Regions from separate parts of the Leptothrix mechoopdaensis genome, predicted to be linked through region 1. Evidence: predicted binding sites of a transcription regulator. Region 1 holds the regulator's gene; each other region holds the start of a gene.
The links. Region 1 encodes sigma-54, which starts transcription at its own class of promoters, with help from an activator protein. Its sites were predicted from a motif close to TGGCANGNAANCTGCTTT; they were not measured.
Positions count from the first base shown of each region.

Region 2: a site for sigma-54 is predicted at 3,366-3,383, ahead of glnA (type I glutamate--ammonia ligase). Genes of this name have one in related genera too.
Region 3: a site for sigma-54 is predicted at 2,851-2,868, ahead of ACWA7K_RS07040 (ammonium transporter). Genes of this name have one in related genera too.

Region 1 is NZ_CM132699.1:4,224,697-4,231,003, reverse strand. It holds gene ACWA7K_RS18415 (TRAP transporter large permease subunit) at 1-681, shown strand, start outside; gene ACWA7K_RS18410 (hypothetical protein) at 707-1,327, opposite strand; gene ACWA7K_RS18405 (DsbA family protein) at 1,521-2,126, shown strand; gene ACWA7K_RS18400 (hypothetical protein) at 2,384-2,683, shown strand; gene rpoN (RNA polymerase factor sigma-54) at 2,881-4,575, opposite strand; gene lptB (LPS export ABC transporter ATP-binding protein) at 4,603-5,361, opposite strand; gene lptA (lipopolysaccharide transport periplasmic protein LptA) at 5,358-5,963, opposite strand; gene ACWA7K_RS18380 (thiol:disulfide interchange protein DsbA/DsbL) at 6,110-6,307, opposite strand, start outside.
Region 2 is NZ_CM132699.1:3,719,911-3,726,217, reverse strand. It holds gene ntrC (nitrogen regulation protein NR(I)) at 1-82, opposite strand, end outside; gene glnL (nitrogen regulation protein NR(II)) at 134-1,204, opposite strand; gene ACWA7K_RS16115 (hypothetical protein) at 1,201-1,719, opposite strand; gene glnA (type I glutamate--ammonia ligase) at 1,862-3,277, opposite strand; gene ACWA7K_RS16105 (competence/damage-inducible protein A) at 3,510-4,310, opposite strand; gene ACWA7K_RS16100 (EI24 domain-containing protein) at 4,307-5,260, opposite strand; gene paaA (1,2-phenylacetyl-CoA epoxidase subunit PaaA) at 5,420-6,307, shown strand, end outside.
Region 3 is NZ_CM132699.1:1,583,442-1,589,748, forward strand. It holds gene ACWA7K_RS07015 (hypothetical protein) at 1-431, opposite strand, end outside; gene ACWA7K_RS07020 (tautomerase family protein) at 428-640, opposite strand; gene ACWA7K_RS07025 (VOC family protein) at 693-1,085, opposite strand; gene ACWA7K_RS07030 (DUF4287 domain-containing protein) at 1,092-1,307, opposite strand; gene ACWA7K_RS07035 (glycosyltransferase family 2 protein) at 1,645-2,724, shown strand; gene ACWA7K_RS07040 (ammonium transporter) at 2,903-4,120, shown strand; gene ACWA7K_RS07045 (hypothetical protein) at 4,180-4,521, shown strand; gene ACWA7K_RS07050 (hypothetical protein) at 5,018-5,911, shown strand; partial or broken gene tadA (tRNA adenosine(34) deaminase TadA) at 6,033-6,307, shown strand, end outside.

The sequences.
Region 1 (6,307 bases):
TTCCAGCGGCTCGAGGTCTTCAAGATGCTGCTGGCCTCGTTCTTCCCGCTGGTGATCCTGATCCTGGCGGTGCTGGGCTCGATCGTCTTCGGCCTGGCCACGCCGACCGAGGCGGCTGCCGTCGGCGCCTTCGGCGGCCTGCTGCTGGCGGCGGCCTACAAGCAGCTGAACTTCGGCGTGGTCAAGGAGAGCGTCTTCCTGACCGCCAAGACCAGCGCGATGGTCTGCTGGCTGTTCGTCGGCTCGGCGATCTTCTCGGCCGCGTTCGCGCTGCTGGGCGGGCAGGAGCTGGTCGAGAAGTGGGTGCTGGGCATGAACCTCAGCAAGACCGAGTTCCTGCTGCTGAGCCAGGTGATCATCTTCATCCTGGGCTGGCCGCTGGAATGGACCGAGATCATCGTGATCTTCATGCCCATCTTCGTGCCGCTGCTGGACAACTTCGGCGTCGACCCGCTGTTCTTCGGCCTGCTGGTGGCGCTGAACCTGCAGACCGCCTTCCTGAGCCCGCCGGTGGCGATGGCGGCCTTCTACCTGAAGGGCGTCAGCCCGCCGCACGTGACGCTCAACCAGATCTTCGCGGGCATGCTGCCGTTCATGGGCATCCAGGTCGTGGCGATCTTCCTGCTCTACATGTTCCCGGACATCGGGCTGTGGCTGCCGCAGGTGCTGTACGGGCGCTAGCGATCTCGGGCGGCGCTGACGCCGGTCAGCGCCGCTGCTGCGGTGGCAGGTAGAGCCGGTCCGACCAGGTCGCCAGCCAGGTCGGCCGGAAGGCCACGAAGATGGCCACCAGCATGCCGGTGAGGAAGGCATCGCCCCAGGCCGAGAGCCAGCGGGCAATGACGGCCTCGCCGGTCTGCAGGCCTTCGGGCACGCCGTCGACGGCCAGCGCGCCGAGGCCGGCCATCGTCAGCGCCAGCAGCGACATGCCGAAACCGCGCACCAGGATGTAGACGAACAGGTGGTGCGGCAGCCAGCGCCGCACGGCCGCGCCGAGCAGCACGGTCAGGCCGGCGGGCACCAGGCCGAGCCAGACCAGGCGGTGCAGGGTCTCCCAGGGATCCAGCCCGCCCAGCCAGGCGGTCAGCAGCGCGGTCGGCAGCAGCGCCAGCACGGCCAGCGGCCAACCGGTCATCAGCACCAGCAGCGGCACGCCCGACATCGGCTGGATCAGCGCGCCGGCCAGCCGGTCGCTGGCCCAGAACAGCGGCAGCGTCAGCCACCAGGCCAGCCAGGGCCACGGCGGTCCTTCGCCGGACAGGGAGCGCCAGGGGCGCAGGGCCAGCGCCAGCGCGGTGCAGGCCAGCGTGATCAGCAGGTCGGGCATGGACCGATGCTAGGCAGCCACGCTGGACCCGGCATGAGGAAGGTCAAGAATCGGCGCGCCCCCAGATAGCGGGGTCCGATCGCCCGAACCGTGGTCAGGACGCTGCAATGTCGGCGCCGCTGTCGCGCCGACGCCGCAGACCCCGGACGGCTGCGGATGGACGCTGTCGCATCCGCGCCATATGGTCCGCGCCATGAACGCCCCCGCACCGATCGAGTTCTATTTCGACTTCTCGTCGCCCTACGCCTACATCGCCTCCGAATGGATCGCGGCGCTGGCCGCGCGCCACGGCCGGCCGGTGCGCTGGCACGCCATCCTGCTGGGCGTCACCTTCCAGGCCGCCGAGCTGAAGAGCCCCGTGTCCTACCCGATCAAGCGCGAGTACTCGCTGCGCGACTTCGCCCGCTCGGCCCGCATGGAAGGCGTGCCGATGGCCATGCCCTCGCCCTTCCCGATCGCCAGCCACAACGCCGCGCGGCTGTTCTGGTGGCTCGACAGCCAGGATCCGCAACGGGCGGTGGCCTGGGCCCACGCCGGCCTGCGCGGCTACTTCGCCCGCGGCATCGCGCTCAACGACATGACCGCGCTGCAAGGGCTCGCGGCCGAGTTCGGCATCGCGCCGGAACAGACCGCCGCCGTCTGCGCCGACCCGACCTGGAAGGATCGGCTGCGCGCCGAGAACGACGCCGCCATCGCCGCCGGCGTGTTTGGCGCGCCCTTCTTCATCGTCGACGGCGAGCCCTTCTGGGGCAACGACCGCAAGCACCAGATCGATCGCTGGCTGTCGGGCGACCGCTGAGCTGTCGCACCTTGGTGCGCTCGGCGCCGCGCTGCCGCAGTTCGGTGCACACGCCCGTCGGGCCCGCCACCGAGGCACGGGCCGCGAGGGTTGGCCAGGGTGTGAACGGCGGCACGGCCCGCGCACACGGTCGGTGCTTACCCTGAACCTGGATCGTGCGTTGTCGCACGGCATCGATTGCAGTTTCAGTTTGGCGGTTTGGGCCGGCGAAACGGGCACGTCATCTGCATGGAGAGCAGGCCAGGGAGCCACGCACCATGCCGATCACCGCCACTGCCACCATCGCCGCCGCCACCGTCACGACCGAAGACCCGCGCATCGCGCTCGTCCAGCGCATCCACGCGCTGCTGCTGCACGAGACCGGCGAAGACATCGACGTCAACCTGATGCTCGGCCCGGCCGAATACGCCCGTGCCGTCATGAGCCTGTGCCGCGCCAGCGGCAACCCCGAACTGAGCGGCCTGGCCGAAGACTTCCTGCGCCGCAGCCGCGCCCAGGCCCACCAGAGCCTGCGCCCGGCCACGCGCTATGCGGAGCAGCTGGCGCAGCAGCAATAGCCACCAGCCCGTCGGACACGGGGTGTCCGACCTACCGGTTGAACGAAACCCGTCGGACACGGGGTGTCCGACCTGCCGTTTGAACGAATCCGGACCGGGTTCAAGACGCCCGGCCGCGTCGCCATCGGCCGACGTCTTTCGGTAGGTCGGACACCCCGTGTCCGACGGGCTGGTGCCAACGGGCCGCCCCAGACATGTCACATGTCCTTGCGCAGGTTCGCGGGGGCGATCTTCAGTGCTTCGCGATATTTGGCGACCGTGCGGCGGGCGACCTGGATGCCCTGCTCTTCCAGCATCGCGCTGAGCTGGCTGTCCGACAGCGGCTTCTTCGGGTCCTCGGCGGCCACGAACTGCTTGATCAGCGCCCGCACCGCCGTGCTCGACGCGTTGCCGCCGGCCTCGGTGTTGAGCGAGCTGCCGAAGAAGTACTTCAGCTCGAAGGTGCCGAACGGCGTGGCCATGTACTTGGCCGTCGTCACGCGCGAGATGGTCGACTCGTGCAGGCCCAGCTCGTCGGCGATCTCGCGCAGCACCAGCGGCTTCATCGCGATCTCGCCGTGGGTGAAGAAGGCCTTCTGGCGTTCGACGATGGCCTGCGAGACCCGCTGGATGGTGTCGAAGCGCTGGAGGATGTTCTTGACGAACCAGCGCGCCTCCTGGAGCCGCGCCGACAGCGTCGCGCCGTTGTCGCCGCCGCCGCCGTTGCGCTGGCTGCGGTGCTGGCGCAGCACCTGCGCGTACATGTCGTTGATGCGCAGCTTGGGCATCACGTCCGGATTCAGCACGACCTTCCAGCCGCGGCCCGACTTCTGCACGATCACGTCGGGCACGACGATGTTGGCCTCGGCGCGGGCGAAGCGGCGGCCGGGCTTGGGTTCGAGCGTGACGATCAGGCTCTGCGCATCGCGGATCAGGTCCTCGTCGACGCCCAGCGCGACGGTCAGCTTGCGCACGTCGCGGCGCGCCAGCAGGTCGAGGTGGTCGCGGCAGATGCGGATCGCGGCGTCGCGCGCCGGCGTCGCGTCGCGTTCGCGCAGCTGCAGCACCAGGCACTCGGCCAGGTCGCGCGCGCCCACGCCCGTCGGCTCCAGGCTCTGCAGCCAGCCCAGCGCGCAGCGCAGGCGGTCGAGCAGGTCCTCGCGCAACAGCGCCTGTTCGGCCAGCAGCGCCGGATCGATCGCGTCGACGGTGTCGTCGACCAGCGAGGCCGACTGCGCCTCGGTGGCCTCGGTCAGCGGCGCGCCGCTCAGGACCTGGACCAGCCGCTCGACGATCTCCTCCAGCCGGTCGGCCAGGTAGCCGTCCTCGTTGAGAGAGTCGATCAGCGACTCGACCAGCATGATGTCCTCGTCGGCCAGCCGCATGCCGCGCAGCTGGGCGCGCAGGTGCTCGGCCAGGCTGGGCACGGCGGTGGAACGTTCGCTCCAGTCGCTGTCGTCGTCCTCGAGCGCGCCGTTGCGGTTGCCGCTGCTGTCGGACAGGCTGTTGAAGTCCTCGCGGTCGTGGCCGCTGTCCCAGTCGTCGGGGGTGGACTCGGCGGCGCCGAAGTCGAGCTGTTCCATGCCGGCGCCGTCGCCATCGGCGGCGCTGCTGGCGGACTCGGCGGGGCTGTCGGAGGGCCCTTCGGAGACCCGCTCGGCGGTGTAGTCGGACGAGCCGGCAGCGCCGCCGTCATCGGCCGGCGCGACCGGCACGCCCTCGTCGGGCAGCGCCATCGGGCGATCGGCGCCAGCGGCGTCCTCGTCGGCTTCCAGGAACGGGTTCTGTTCGAGCATCTGCTCGACTTCCTGGTGCAGTTCGAGCGTCGACAGCTGCAGCAGGCGGATCGATTGCTGCAGCTGGGGCGTCAGCGCCAGGTGCTGGGAAAGGCGGACCTGCAGGGAGGGTTTCATGGGGGTCGGCCAGGGGTCACACGCGGGTCACATCCGGAAGTGCTCGCCAAGGTAGACCTTGCGAACATCCGGGTTCTCGACGATCTCGGCCGGCGTGCCTTCGGCCAGCACGCGGCCCTCGCTGATGATGTAGGCGCGGTCGCAGATGCCGAGCGTCTCGCGCACGTTGTGGTCGGTGATCAGCACCCCGATGCCACGCGCCTTGAGGAATCCGATGATCCGCTGGATCTCGATCACCGCGATCGGGTCGACGCCCGCGAACGGCTCGTCCAGCAGGATGAAGCGCGGCTGGGTCGCCAGCGCCCGGGCGATCTCGACGCGCCGGCGTTCGCCGCCGGACAACGCCGGCGCCGGGCTGTGGCGCAGCCGGGTGATCGACAGGTCGGCCATCAGCGATTCGAGCATCGGCTCGATGTGGGCCGCGTCGACGCGCCGGCCGCTGGCGTCCTGCTGCAGCTCCAGCACGGCGCGGATGTTCTCCTCGACCGTCAGGCGCCGGAAGATCGACGCTTCCTGCGGCAGGTAGGACAGCCCGAGCCGGGCGCGCTGGTGGATCGGCTGGCCCTGCACCGGCCGGCCGTCGATGCGGATCTCGCCGGCATCGGCCCGGACCAGGCCGACCAGCATGTAGAAGCTGGTGGTCTTGCCCGCGCCGTTGGGCCCCAGCAGGCCGACGACCTCGCCGCTGTCGACGGCCAGGTGGACGTCCTTGACGACCTTGCGGGCGCCGTAGGACTTCTGCAGTCCCTGGGCCTCGAGTCGGCTGGTGGCGTTCGCCGCGCTCAACGGCCGGCTCCACCGGGGGCCGACGCGCCCGGCTGGGCCGGCCGCGGCGTCACGACGCCGCGCACCCGGCCGGAGCCGGCGGGGCTGGTCGTGCCGGCGGGCGCCGGGGCTGCGCCGAGGATCTCGAAGGCGTCGCGGCCATGGTCATAGACGATGGTCTCGCCGCTGATCTGGTCGGCCAGAACCGCGCCGCGCCAGAGCCGCACCTGGGCCTGCTTCTGAAAGTTCACCGTCTGCGTGACGGTGTCGTACTCGATCCGCAGGGCCTGGCCCTCGACCGTCTCGTCGACGCCGTCGCGCTTCTGCCGGAAGGTCGCCGGCTGCTCGGCGCTGCCGGTGGCGACGGCGACCTGGCCGGTCGGCGTCTCGCGCAGCTCGACCAGCGCGGCCTTGAGCACCAGCGTGCCGCGGGTGATCTCGACGCCGCCGCTGAGCACCTGCACCTTGCGCTTGCCGTCGATGCGCAGCTGGCCGGCGTCGAAGCTCAGCGGCAGGTCACGATCGGCGCGTTCGGCCCGGACCGGCAGCGCGCACGCCATCAGCAGGGCGAGCCCGGTCAGGGCGGCGCGCAGGGCGGGGGTGAAGGTGGGGGACGGCGTCATGGCGGCACAGAAATTGCAGACGATTCTAGCCATACGTCTGCGCCGCCGGGTGGTTTTGATGCATCAACCGAAGCGGGAGTTCACCTCACGGCGCACCCGCTGCGGCTGGCGGGAAGAGGTCCGCCTGGACCCCTTCCGATCGGGCCTCAGCCCTTGCGAACGCGCGCGATCAGCTGGTCGGCCAGTGCCAGGCAACGCTGGCCGCCTTCGAGCTCGGGCGTGTTCTCGCCGCCGGCCAGCGACGGCGAGGTGTAGAAGCGACCGTGGATGCCGATCGCCGGCACGCCGTCGATCTTGTAGGCCTCGGCCAGCTGCTTGCCCTGGCGCACCTTGGCCTGCATGCC
Region 2 (6,307 bases), 500 kb from region 1:
CCGGCAGCTCCTCGCGCGCCAGGGCCTTCTCCAGAACGAAGCGGATGGATTGGTCGTCGTCAACGATCCAGATGGGTTTCATGCGTGGGCTGTCCTGGCTGAGCCACTCCGGGCGACGGACCACGCAGGCCCGTCACGGCAGAGGGATCTGAATCTTGAACACCGTGCGCCCCGGTTCGCTCTCGCATTCGATCAGGCCCTGGTGCTGCTGCACGACGTCCTGCGCCAGCGTCAGTCCGAGGCCCGAACCGCCGTCACGTCCGGTGACCAGCGGGAAGAAGATGCGATCGCGGATCTCGGCGGGCACGCCGGGTCCGTTGTCCTCGATATGCAAGTCCAGTGCCAGTCGATAGCGGGTCCGGCCGATCGTGACCTGGCGCGAGGCCCGCGTGCGCAAGACGATGCGCGCCTTGCCGTCGGCGATCTCCCCGGCCAGCGCCTGGGCGGCGTTCTGCGTGATGTTGAGGACCGCCTGGATCAGCTGCTCGCGGTCGCCGCGGAACTCGGGCAGCGAGATGTCGTAGTCGCGCACGATCTCCAGCCCCTTCGAGTGCTCGGCCAGCACCAGCGAGCGGACCCGCTCCAGCACCTCGTGGATGTTGACGTCGGCGACCACGCGCGGCCGCCGGTGCGGTGCCAGCAGCCGGTCGACCAGGGCCTGCAGCCGGTCGGCCTCGTGGATGATGACGCCCGTGTATTCGGTCAGCGACTTGTTGTCGAGCTCCATCTCCAGCAGCTGCGCCGCGCCGCGGATCCCGCCCAGCGGGTTCTTGATCTCGTGGGCCAGGTTGCGGATCAGCTCCTTGGTCATCCGGGCCTGGTCGAGCGTGCGGCTCTCGCGGTCCTGACGGGCCTGCTGCTCGATCTCGACCAGCTCCAGCAGCACCTGCTCGCCGTGGCCGATCTGGGTCAGGATCGCGTGGACCGGCAGCGGCTCGCCGCCGGTGGCGCTGCGGCGCATCTGGGCTTCCAGCCGGCCGGTGGCGTATTCGTTGTCGACCACCGACCGGAAGGTGCTCTGCAGCAGCGAGGGGTCGATGAACCAGTCGAAGATGCGCGACTTCTGCAGCGTGCGCCGGGGCAGGCCCAGCGTGGCCTCGAAGGCCGCGTTGACGAACACGCAGCGGCCGTCCGCGCGCAGCACGGCGACCATGGTGGCGAGGTGATCGAAGGCGTCGTAGCCCGGTCCGCGCAGAAGGCTCATGGCGTGGCTGCTCCCAGCTTGGCGAGTTCACGCCGGATCGCGGCGACGTCCGCTTCCTTGCGCGAGACGGCGGCCCGCAGCTCGTTCTGGCGCTCGGCCGGCGCGGTGGCGGCGTCCTTCAGGTCCTTCTGCAGCTGCGCCAGCCGTTCTTCCTCGCGGCGCAGCTCGCCGTCGAGGATGCGGCGCGCGTCGGTGTCGCGCGCGCGCTGTTCGGCCGGATCGATGCGGGCGCCCTCGTTGCCGCCGCTTCGGGCTGCCGGCGCCGCTGCGGTGCCGGATGCGGCGGCACCGCCCGATGCGGCCGCCTTCGGCGCTTCCGGACGACGGGTCTGCACGACGGTCACGGCCGCGCCTTCCAGCGTCTTGCAGCCGCGCTCGGCGGCCTCGCGCACGCTGATCTGGTCGGTGTAGAGGTTGCCCGGGCAGCGGTAGACCGAGCGGTCCTGGGCCTGCGCCGGCGCGACGGGAAAGCCGCTCCCGCAGGCCAGCACCAGGGGCACGAACCAGGGGGTCACGGAGGGCCGAATTCGGGTCATGGAAGGCATCGCGGGGCAGTATCGCCCAGCCATCCGGGCAAAAAAAAGACGGCCCCGAAGGGCCGTCCGTGCGCATGTCATGGCGCGTGAGCTGCCGGGGCCGCAGGGCCGCCGGGCGGCATCACAGCGTGTAGTACATGTCGAACTCGATCGGATGCGTGGTCATGCGCATGCGCTGGACTTCCTGCATCTTCAGGTCGATGTAGGCGTCGATGTAGGAGTCGGTGAACACGCCACCCTTGGTCAGGAAGCCGCGGCCCTTGTCCAGGTACTCGAGGGCCATTTCCAGGCTCGAGCACACGGTCGGGATCTTCGCGTCCTCTTCCGGCGGCAGGTGGTACAGATCCTTCGTGGCGGCTTCGCCCGGGTGGATCTTGTTCTCGACGCCGTCCAGGCCGGCCATCAGCAGCGCGGCGAAGCCCAGGTACGGGTTCATCAGCGGGTCCGGGAAACGCGCCTCGACGCGACGGCCCTTCGGGTTCGCGACGTAGGGGATGCGGATCGAGGCCGAGCGGTTCTTGGCCGAGTAGGCCAGCTTCACCGGGGCTTCGTAGCCCGGGACCAGGCGCTTGTAGCTGTTGGTGCCGGGGTTGGTGATCGCGTTCAGCGCGCGGGCGTGCTTGATGATGCCGCCGATGTAGTACAGCGCGAAGTCGCTCAGGCCGGCGTAGCCGTCACCGGCGAACAGGTTCTTGCCGTCCTTCCAGACCGACTGGTGAACGTGCATGCCGCTGCCGTTGTCGCCGACGATCGGCTTGGGCATGAACGTGGCGGTCTTGCCGTAGGCGGCGGCCACGTTGTGGATGATGTACTTCTGCAGCTGGACCCAGTCGGCGCGCTGGATCAGCGTGCTGAACTTGGTGCCGATCTCCATCTGGCCGGCGTTCGCGACCTCGTGGTGGTGGACTTCGACGGGGATGCCGACCGATTCCAGGATCAGGCACATCTCCGAGCGCATGTCCTGGCCGCTGTCGACCGGGGGCACCGGGAAGTAGCCGCCCTTGACGGAGGGACGGAAGCCCTTGTTGCCGTGCTCGTAGTCCTTGCCGGTGTTCCAGGCGGCTTCCTCGGCTTCGATCGAGCAGAAGGAACCGGACATGTCGGCGCCCCAGCGCACGCTGTCGAACACGAAGAACTCGGGTTCCGGACCGAAGTAGGCGGTGTCGCCCAGGCCGGTCGACTTCATGTAGGCCTCGGCGCGCTTGGCCAGCGAGCGCGGGTCGCGCTCGTAGGGCTTGCCGTCGGCCGGATCGATGACGTCGCAGGTCAGGATCAGCGTCGACTCTTCGAAGAAGGGGTCGATGTTGGCGGTGTTCGGGTCGGGCATCAGCTGCATGTCCGACGCTTCGATGCCCTTCCAGCCGGCGATCGAGGAGCCGTCGAAGGCGTGGCCCGAGGTGAACTTGTCTTCGTCAAAAGCAGAAACGGGCACGGAAACGTGTTGTTCCTTGCCGCGGGTGTCGGTGAAACGGAAGTCGACGAACTTGACTTCGTTTTCCTTCACCATCGACATCACGTCGGCGACGGTCTTGGCCATCAGGAGGCTCCTAGCGAGATGGAAGAGATGGAAGTGACGGGGTAATGTGCGGTCGATCTGGGCGCGAGCGCCGAGACGGCGGGGAAATTTAGCAGAAAGCGTGCCCGCGCCCGAGTCCGGTGCAATGCCCGGATGCCCGTCGGCGCCCAGGTGTCGGCTTCACGCGGCAGGTCGTGTCGGATGCCCGGATTGCGCACCAGAAATGGGCAATCAAATGCACCGACATGGTGAATCAGGGTCGCACCATTTCGGGGCCCAGTTCGGCGCCGAAGCGTCGCAGGCCGTCGATCAGCGCGACGTAGGCGGCCGACAGCGTCTCGCCGTCGCGGCCCTTGACGCCCAGCTCGATGTGGCGGCCGTGGACCGGATGGTCGACGCTCGGCAGGCTGAACACCTTGACCGGCGGAAAGCGCGCCTCCAGCTCGATCATCAGCGGCGTCAGGCTGGCCTCCATCGAACCGTAGACGACCACCGAACGCTCGACCTGGGCAGCGCCGCCGTGCAGGTGGGCGTAGGGGCCGTCCAGCAGCGCCTCGATCATCGGGTGCGCCATCACCGGGAAGCCCGGCACGAAGTGGACGTGGCCGACCGAGAAGCCGGGGATCTGGTTGTAGGGGTTGGCGATGATCGTCGCGCCCTCGGGGAACACGCCCATGTTCAGGCGGTGGACCGTGTCGGGGTGATCCGGATCGTCCGGCCAGCCCTTCTCGGCGGCCATCAGGCGCACGCGGGCCATGATCAGCTCGCGTGCCTCGGGGTGCAGCGCCAGCGGCCGGCCGAGCGCGGCGGCGGCGCACTGGCGGGTGTGGTCGTCGGGCGTGGCGCCGATGCCGCCGCAGCTGAAGACCACGTCGCCGCTGTCGAACGCGGTGCGCAGGATCGCGGTGATGCGCGCCGGGTCGTCGCCGACGTAGTGCGACCAGGCCAGCGCCAGGCCACGTGCCGACAGCAGCTCGATGACCTTGGCGAGGTGCTTGTCTTGGCGCTTGCCGGAGAGGATCTCGTCGCCGACGATGATGAGTCCGAAGTTCATGGTGCGGGCGTGGGGCTGTTCGGGTTGGAGGCAGGGGGCGGCGGCAGCGCGACCGGCGGATCGGCCGCCAGTGCGGGCAGCGGCGGCAGGTCGTCGACGGGGCGCGGGTTGGATGCGGCAGACGCCGCAGGCGAGGGCGGCACGATCTCCGGGAAGCTGCGCGTGCGCAGGTCGGCCAGCGCGGCCAGCGCGTAGTGCGCGAACCAGGCCGAGGCGAACGCGAACACCAGCGTGTAGAGCCAGACGAAGGCCGGCAGCAGCAGCGGCATCATCGGCAGCGCCATCGCGCCGGTGGCCCAGATCAGCGACGGCGCCGCGCCCAGGTAGCCGGTGATCAGGCCGATCGCCAGCAGTGGCAGGCGGTGCTGGTGCATCAGCAGCACCCGCTCCTCGCGGCTGGCGTGGTCGGCCAGCGCGTCGTAGCTCATCAGCCGCATCGCCAGCCAGCCCCAGATCAGCGGCGGCAGCACCAGCGCCAGCGGCGGGATCAGCCACAGTGGCATCGACGCGACCAGCATCAGCAGCGCCAGCAGCGTGTTGAACAGCGAGCCGGCCAGCGAGCCCAGCCAGTGGCCACCGCGCTTGCGGGCCAGGTCGGGGAAACGCCGCCGCGCGACCAGGTCGACGATCGCGCTGCTCATGAAGACGGAGACCAGCAGCAGCGAGGCGATCAGCAGCACCGGGATCGACAGCGCCACCACCACCAGCGGGCCGATGACGCTGCGGAAGCGCCCGCCGCTGATCTCGTTGAACCAGCCCGACAGGGGGGCCAGCCACGCGATGCTGTCGATCCACAGCCGGACCGCGTCGATCGCGGGCTCCCAGAAGAACCACGCGAGGCCGAAGGCGGCCGCGCCGGCCACCACCACGGGCATCAGCGACAGCACGATCACGCGCGGGTGCAGACAGTAGGCGGCGGCGCGCCAGCAGGCATTCATCACGGTCAACATGGGCCGGGAGCATAGCGGCGCCCCGGGTCTGGACCCGGTCTGCGGGCAAACCCTGTCCCCTACATCTTGCAGTGTCCGGTCAAGTCTCGAATAATTTACCGACCGGACGGTCAATGAATGAACGCCCTCAGCCGGGGGCACGAACGAGCGAGGTCAGGCATGTACACGCAGGCGATGGACACGATGGGCAAGGACGGCGCCGCCGAGGCTCCGAAGGCGCTGCGCAGCGCCGAGGAAGTGGCGCTGCAGGCCCGTTTCGACGAGCGCATCGACGCCGGCGGCTTCATCGAGGCCAAGGACTGGATGCCCGAGAACTACCGAAAGACGCTGACTCGCCAGATCAGCCAGCACGCCCACAGCGAGATCGTCGGCATGCTGCCCGAGGGCAACTGGATCAGCCGCGCGCCGACGCTCAAGCGCAAGGCGATCCTGCTGGCCAAGGTGCAGGACGAGGGCGGCCACGGCCTCTACCTCTACGCCGCCGCCGAGACGCTGGGCCAGAGCCGCGACCAGCTGCTCGACGCGCTGCACACCGGCAAGGCCAAGTACAGCTCGATCTTCAACTACCCCACGCTGACGTGGGCCGACGTGGGCGTGATCGGCTGGCTGGTCGACGGCGCGGCGATCATGAACCAGGTGCCGATCTGCCGCTGCTCGTATGCGCCGTATGCGCGGGCGATGGTGCGCATCTGCCGCGAGGAATCCTTCCACCAGCGCCAGGGCTACGACGCGCTGCTGACGATGATGAAGGACGGCACCGACGCCCAGCGCGCGATGGTCCAGGACGCGGTCAACCGCTGGTGGTGGCCGTCGATCATGATGTTCGGCCCGCCCGACGACCAGAGCCCCAACAGCGCGCAGAGCATGCGCTGGGGCATCAAGCGCGTCTCCAACGACGACCTGCGCCAGAAGTTCATCGACGCCACCGTGCCGCAGGCCGAGGTGCTGGGCGTCACGCTGCCCGACCCGGACCTGAAATGGAACGAGGCCCGCGGCCACCACGACCACGGCCCGATCGACTGGGCCGAGTTCTGGCGCGTGGTTGGC
Region 3 (6,307 bases), 2.4 Mb from region 1:
CGCAGGCAGGCCAGCGTGCTGCCGGTGGGCACACGGTAGCGCGCGACCAGGTCGTTGCCTTGCCGCGTGACCGCCGTGATGACCGGCTTGAAGCACCACTTGCCGACCCCGAGCGACAGCCCGATCACCGCCTGGGTGCCGTAGTCGTAGACCGGCTTGGCCGGCTCGCTCGACAGCAGGCCGATCGGCCAGGTCTGGAAGGGCGTGGCAGCCCAGAACGTGTCGAGCTCGGAACTGCTGCGGATCACGTGCGTGCCGGCCGGCACGGCCCGGAAGAACGTCATCGTGACGTCCTGCGTGGCGACCTCGTCGCTGCCACCCGAGCCACCGCAGGCGGCCAGCATCAGGGCCGACGTGATCAGGGCCGACACGATCAGCACCGACGTGATCAGCGCCGCCCCGCGCAGCCCGCTCTGTCCGGCCGGCCTCACGCCAACCGCCGACGCCGGATCTCGCTGGCGGTGATGCCGCCCTGGCCCCAGTTGTCGGGGTCCAGTTCCTCGATCAGCACGGTCACGTCCTCGGCCCGCTTGTCGAGCGTGCGCACCAGCAGGTCGGTGATGCCGGCGATCAGCTCGGCCTTCTTGTCCGCAGGCGTCGGCGGGTCGCGGCGGGCGAGGTGGACGGTGATGAGGGGCATGGTTCAGGGCTCCGTGGGATAGGGCGACGTCGGCGCGGCCGAGGTCGATGTTTCAGGCCGGCTGGATCAGGTCCCACAGATTGCCGCTGACATCGCGGAACACCGCCACGGTGCCGTAGGGCTCGACCTTCGGCTCGCGCACGAACTCGACGCCGCGAGCGCGCCAGGCGTGGAAATCGCGCCAGAAGTCGTCGGTCTGCAGGAACAGGAACACCCGGCCGCCGGTCTGGTCGCCGATGCGCGCACGCTGGGCCTCGTCGCTGGCACGCGCCAGCAGGATCCGGCACTCGCGCGACCCGGGCGGCGCAACGACCACCCAGCGCTTGGCCTGCGCCGGCTGCCAGGTGTCCTCGATCAACGTGAAGCCGAGCGTGCCGACATAGAACGCCAGCGCGGCGTCCTGGTCGTCGACCAGCAGCGAGATCAGGCTCAGGTGCTGCGCCATGGCGGACTACGTCTGCGACGTCGCCCGGTGATGGGCCACCAGCGCATTCGCATGGCCATGCCCGATGCCGTGTTCGGCCTTCAGATGCGCCACCTGCTCCATGTGCTTCAGGTGCTGCAAGCCGTCCAGGATGCGCAGCCAGTGGTCCACCGGCTGCCCGTAGGTCTTCTCGATCGACGGGAAGTAGGAGGCGGGTCCCTTGGGCTTGGCGGTGTCGGGCATGTCGGGCACTTTCGGAGTCGACGGGCTCCCCATTGTTGCGGCAGCGGGGCGCGGTTTCCGGCTCGGGTTGGCGGATCAGGGATTTCGATGAGGCGGCGAGCACGGGTGCTGAGCGCCCGGATTTTCCGGGCTTGCGCAGCGGTTGTCGCCCTTTGCTGGCTACTGTATTGGTTTATGGGTGTCAATAACCAATATAACGGGAGTGCATGTTTCTTGTAGATGTACAAACATATTTGTCATGTGCTAACGGATTTTCGAAAACACAATCCGACCCATCTGATCGTTTTCACATCAATAGCCTGTCAATGCCAGAGTTCTGACGAAAATATCTGCCAAGGTGGACGTTTTCAAGGGTGGCCTGTGGGCGGATGATGATCAGTTCTGGTATTTGCATCAACAGCATCGATTTCGCGTCGCGTTCAAAATGAAACCTACCGTCAGTGTCGTCATCCCGTTCTATAACGGTTCTGCCTGGATCGAACGTGCGATCGAGAGCGTGAAGCAGCAGAGTTATCCTGCCCACGAGTTCTTTGTCGTCAACGACGGGTCTACTGAGGAAGAGGCATTGAAGTTGCTCGAACTGAGCAAGCTCTACGGTTTCTCGGTCATCAACCAAGCCAACACCGGGCAAGGCGGCGCCAGAAATGCCGGGGTTGAAGCTTCCACTGCAGAGTACATCTGCTTTCTCGATCAGGATGACTTCTTTCTCAAGAATCATATTCTTGATCTCGTCAATGCCATTCCGGAAGATGACCCGTACTTCGGCTATGTTTACGGGGACTTCTGTCATGCTGATGCGCATGGCAACACGATCAACTCGGAATCTTTGATGTCCAGCCAGCCAGGTCAGCATCCGAAACGTGGCCACATATCGTTGATACTTTCCCGTGACCTCATGATCACGCCTTCATCGGTTCTTGTTAGGAAGGATGCATTTGACGCGGTGGGCGGCTTTGACTCACAGTTTCGCGGTTATGAGGACGAGGATCTGTTCATTCGGTTGTTCAGGGCGGGATACTCTAGCCATTTTCTTCCGAAGACGGTCTATGTCTGGTGCATGCATGGCGATTCGACATCCTGGAGTGCCACCATGTCGAAGAGCCGGATCGCTTTCTTCAAGAAGATGTGCAGTCTTTTCCCTGACGATGAATTCAACCGGATCTTCTATCTCAGGGACTGCTTGAAGCCGAGATTCGAGAGCGCCTTCCTGCGTGATCTGGTGGTGGCAAGACTGAAGCGGGACAAGAACAGCAGTCTCTATGCTGAAATCGTCGATCAGTATGTGAAGATCATCGACGCGAGTCGAAGCGTCAAATCCAGGCACAAGGCCCGATTGCACTTGAAGAGTTGGCTGGCTTCTCACCTGCCATTGTTCATGTTCAAGAGATTCAGGGCGCTGAAGAAATACGCAACCTGAAGGGCGCGACTGGCGCGGTTCGATGCGGAACGGCGGGAGGGGTGCGGGACGTGACCTTCTTGCCTTCTGGACGATCGCTGGCGCAACTGGACAGTGAAGGGGCCTTGGGCGCACCGCCCTCACACCCGGCCCGCAATTTGCAACTTCGAGCCATCCGCCACTCCCGTCCCTCTTCCCCATGCCCACCCTCGACACCGGCAACACCGCCTGGATGCTCGTCGCCACCGTGCTCGTGCTGCTGATGACCTTGCCGGGGCTGGCCCTGTTCTATGCGGGGATGGTGCGCAAGAAGAACCTGCTGGCGACGATGGCGCAGGTGCTGGCGACCTGTGCGGTCGTGTCGATGCTGTGGTTCGCGGTGGGCTACAGCCTGGCGTTCCGGCCGGGCCAGGGCTGGCTGGGGGATCTGGGTGCGGCCTGGCTGGAGACGCTGCGGACCGATCTTGCGCATGGACAGGTCAGCGTACACCCGCTGGCGCCGACGGTGCCGGAGGCGGTGTTCGTGATGTACCAGCTGAGCTTCGCGGTCATCACGCCTGCCCTGATCGTGGGCGCGTTCGCCGAACGCATGCGCTTTGCCGCCCTGTTGTGGTTCATGGCGCTCTGGAGCGTCGCGGTCTATGCGCCGGTCGCCCACTGGGTCTGGGGGCCGGGCGGCTGGCTGGGCGCGATGGGCGCGCTGGACTTTGCCGGCGGCACCGTGGTCCACGTCAACGCCGGGGTGGCCGGGCTGGTCGCGGCGGTGATCCTGGGGCGGCGGCTGGGTTATGGCGAGGTGCCGCTGATGCCGGCCAACCTGGGCTGGACGCTGACCGGTGCCGGCCTGCTGTGGGTCGGCTGGATGGGCTTCAACGGCGGTTCGGCGATGGCGGCGGATGGCCGCGCGGGCATCGCGATCCTGAACACGCAGATGGCGGCGGCAGCGGGCACGCTGGCCTGGATGGTGGCCGAGTGGCTGGTGCGCGGCACCCCCACGCTGCTGGGCCTGTGCAGCGGCGCGGTCGGCGGGCTGGTCGCGGTGACGCCGGCGTCGGGCTACGTCACGCCGGCCTCGGCGGTGCTGATCGGCGCGCTGGCGGGTGTCGCGTGTTACTGGGGCGCCACCGGGCTGAAGCGGATGCTGGGCGCCGACGACAGCCTGGACGTGTTCGGCGTGCATGGCGTGGCCGGACTGCTGGGGGCGCTGATGACCGGCGCACTGGCCGACCCGCACATCGGCGGCGCCACCGGCTCGGTGCTGACCCAGGCCATCGCGGTGGGCGCCGTGGCGGTCTACAGCGCGGTCGCGACCGCGCTGATCCTGGGCGTGGTCGGCGTGACCGTCGGCCTGCGGGTGACGGCCCGCCAGGAACATGCCGGGCTGGACCTGAGCCAGCACGGCGAACGCGTCGAATGAGGCCGGCCATCCGGCGCGCCTGAAGCAGGGACCCTTCCATGTCCAACCCCACAGCTCCCATGCCCGAACGCCTGAGCGAGAGCGACAAGCTCGGCATCGCCGCCCATCTGCACGTGGCCATGCGCCGCAAGATCGGCCGGGTCACCGACATCGAATGGCTGGTGCGCGACGCGACCTACGCGAGGGAGATCATCCGGCTCGCGCTGGCCGAACGGGATCACCCCGACCTGCAAGGCTGGGCGCTGAAGCTGCAGGCGGCGCTGTTCCCGCCTGCCGCCCGGGAAACGCCAGCGGCCAACAGCGGGCCGATGCCGCTCGATGCCTCCTCCAGTCCCGGGCGTGAAGCCGCCCTGCGTCCGGCTCAGGGGTTGCTGGGGCGGTATGTGGGCGGCTTGAGATGACCGGACGTCCGGCCTTGTGGCGTTCTCCTGTTTATCCGATGGGTGAAAGCGGGTAAGTGATTACCCGATGTTGGCGAGTTTCGTCCACACGTTCTTGCTACTCGAATAGATGAACTTTGCAGTGGAACCGACGGCGGCGGATCCAGAGAATCGCGCTTCGCATTTTTCGTCGTTCCGGGGTTTCCCAGTGATCCTGGAAAGTAATCGCTAGAGAAAGAATGACTTTCAAGAGATTCTGGATGTTCTTGACCGCCGTGAACATGCGGCTCCATCCGAAGCCAACAGGAAGGGTCGGGGTCAGGTGGGAATCTGGCAGCAGTATTCACGGGATATCGAAGAATACGCCAAGGGTTATCTGATGCGGGGCAGCCAGAGCCGATGTCTGGTTTCTCGGTCCATTGCCGCGCAACCGGATCAGCAAGGCATGGCAACGCGGGCGTCGTGAGCCGCGCCCGGCGGCGGACGGGTGCACCAGCGTATGGAAGGAAACATGCCCATGAAAAGAATGATCCTGCTGTCGTCGACCCTGCTGTTGGGCCTTGCCGACCTTGCACGCGCCGACTATCCGGATGTGCTGAACCTGCAGCGCGCCAATGGCGCGGCCGTGTCGCTGATCTACAAGGTCGATTCATCGTCCGGTCGGGCCTATTACGTCTACGGCGGTGGGGCGAGGCCGGTGAACTGCGGCACGGGCGACCTGACGTCGTATGCGATCGGCACGCCGCATGACCCGTCGGAGGTTGCCGGCGTCCTGGGTATCCAGGCGATGCCCGGGGTTCCGGGCGGGGCGCCGGTTCCGACCGCGCTCAACCGGTCCTCGGTCATGGCGGATGCCCGTGGGCGCCACTACCGGGTCTCCCTGGCGGACCGGCGCGAACTCGAGGATCTGCGCGCCGAGAACGGCCATCGCATCCCCTTGCGCTGGACCTATTCATGTCCGTACGGCGGCCCGTCGTTCGTGCAGGGCAGTCCGGAGTTCCTGACCGCCGACCAGTCGAAGCGCCAGCCGATGGTCTACAACCTGCGGACCCAGGAGGCCCGACCGCTGCAGAAGGGCGAGAAACGGGCGGTGGTCCTGCAGGTCCGCAGCCTGGGCGACGCCGAGGTCTGCCTGTTCGAGGACACCGACGGGCGAGGGCGCCACAAGTGCCTGGGCACCGGCCAGTGGCGGCAACTCGGCGAGTTCGAGGAAGGTGGTTCGGCCCTGCGCGCCGTCCGGTCGGTGGTGGTGGGCCGCCACTGCAGCGCCGCCCTGAACGAGGACGTCGATTTCGGCGGTCGGCTGGTGTCGCTGAACCTGTACCGGACGGTCACCGTCTTCCGCCGCTCGCTGACCGCGCTGGACGACCGGGTGTCCTCGTTGCGGGTCACCTGCCAGGACGGAAACTGAAGCCGTCAGGCCTGCGGCGCATCCGGCCCGTCGACTCGGCCGGGATTGAAGTGAAAATGCCCCGATCCGGCCGCGGCATCCATCGTGGCCGCCGCGGCTGCGCTGTCCACTTCACCCTGCGATGTCCGAACCTTCCTCCCGCCATCCCCACGCCGCACCGGTCGATGCGCTGCCCGAACTGGGCACCGGGATCGACCACTACCCGTCGCCGTCGAGCGTCACGCCGGTCGACGAGCACCTGATGCGGCTGGCGCTGGACCAGGCGCTGAACGCGCACCTGGCCGGCGAGGTGCCGGTGGGCGCGGTGATCGTCCAGCACACCGAAGACGGGCCGAAGGTGCTGGCGACCGGCTACAACCGGCCGATCACGACCCATGATCCGACGGCGCACGCCGA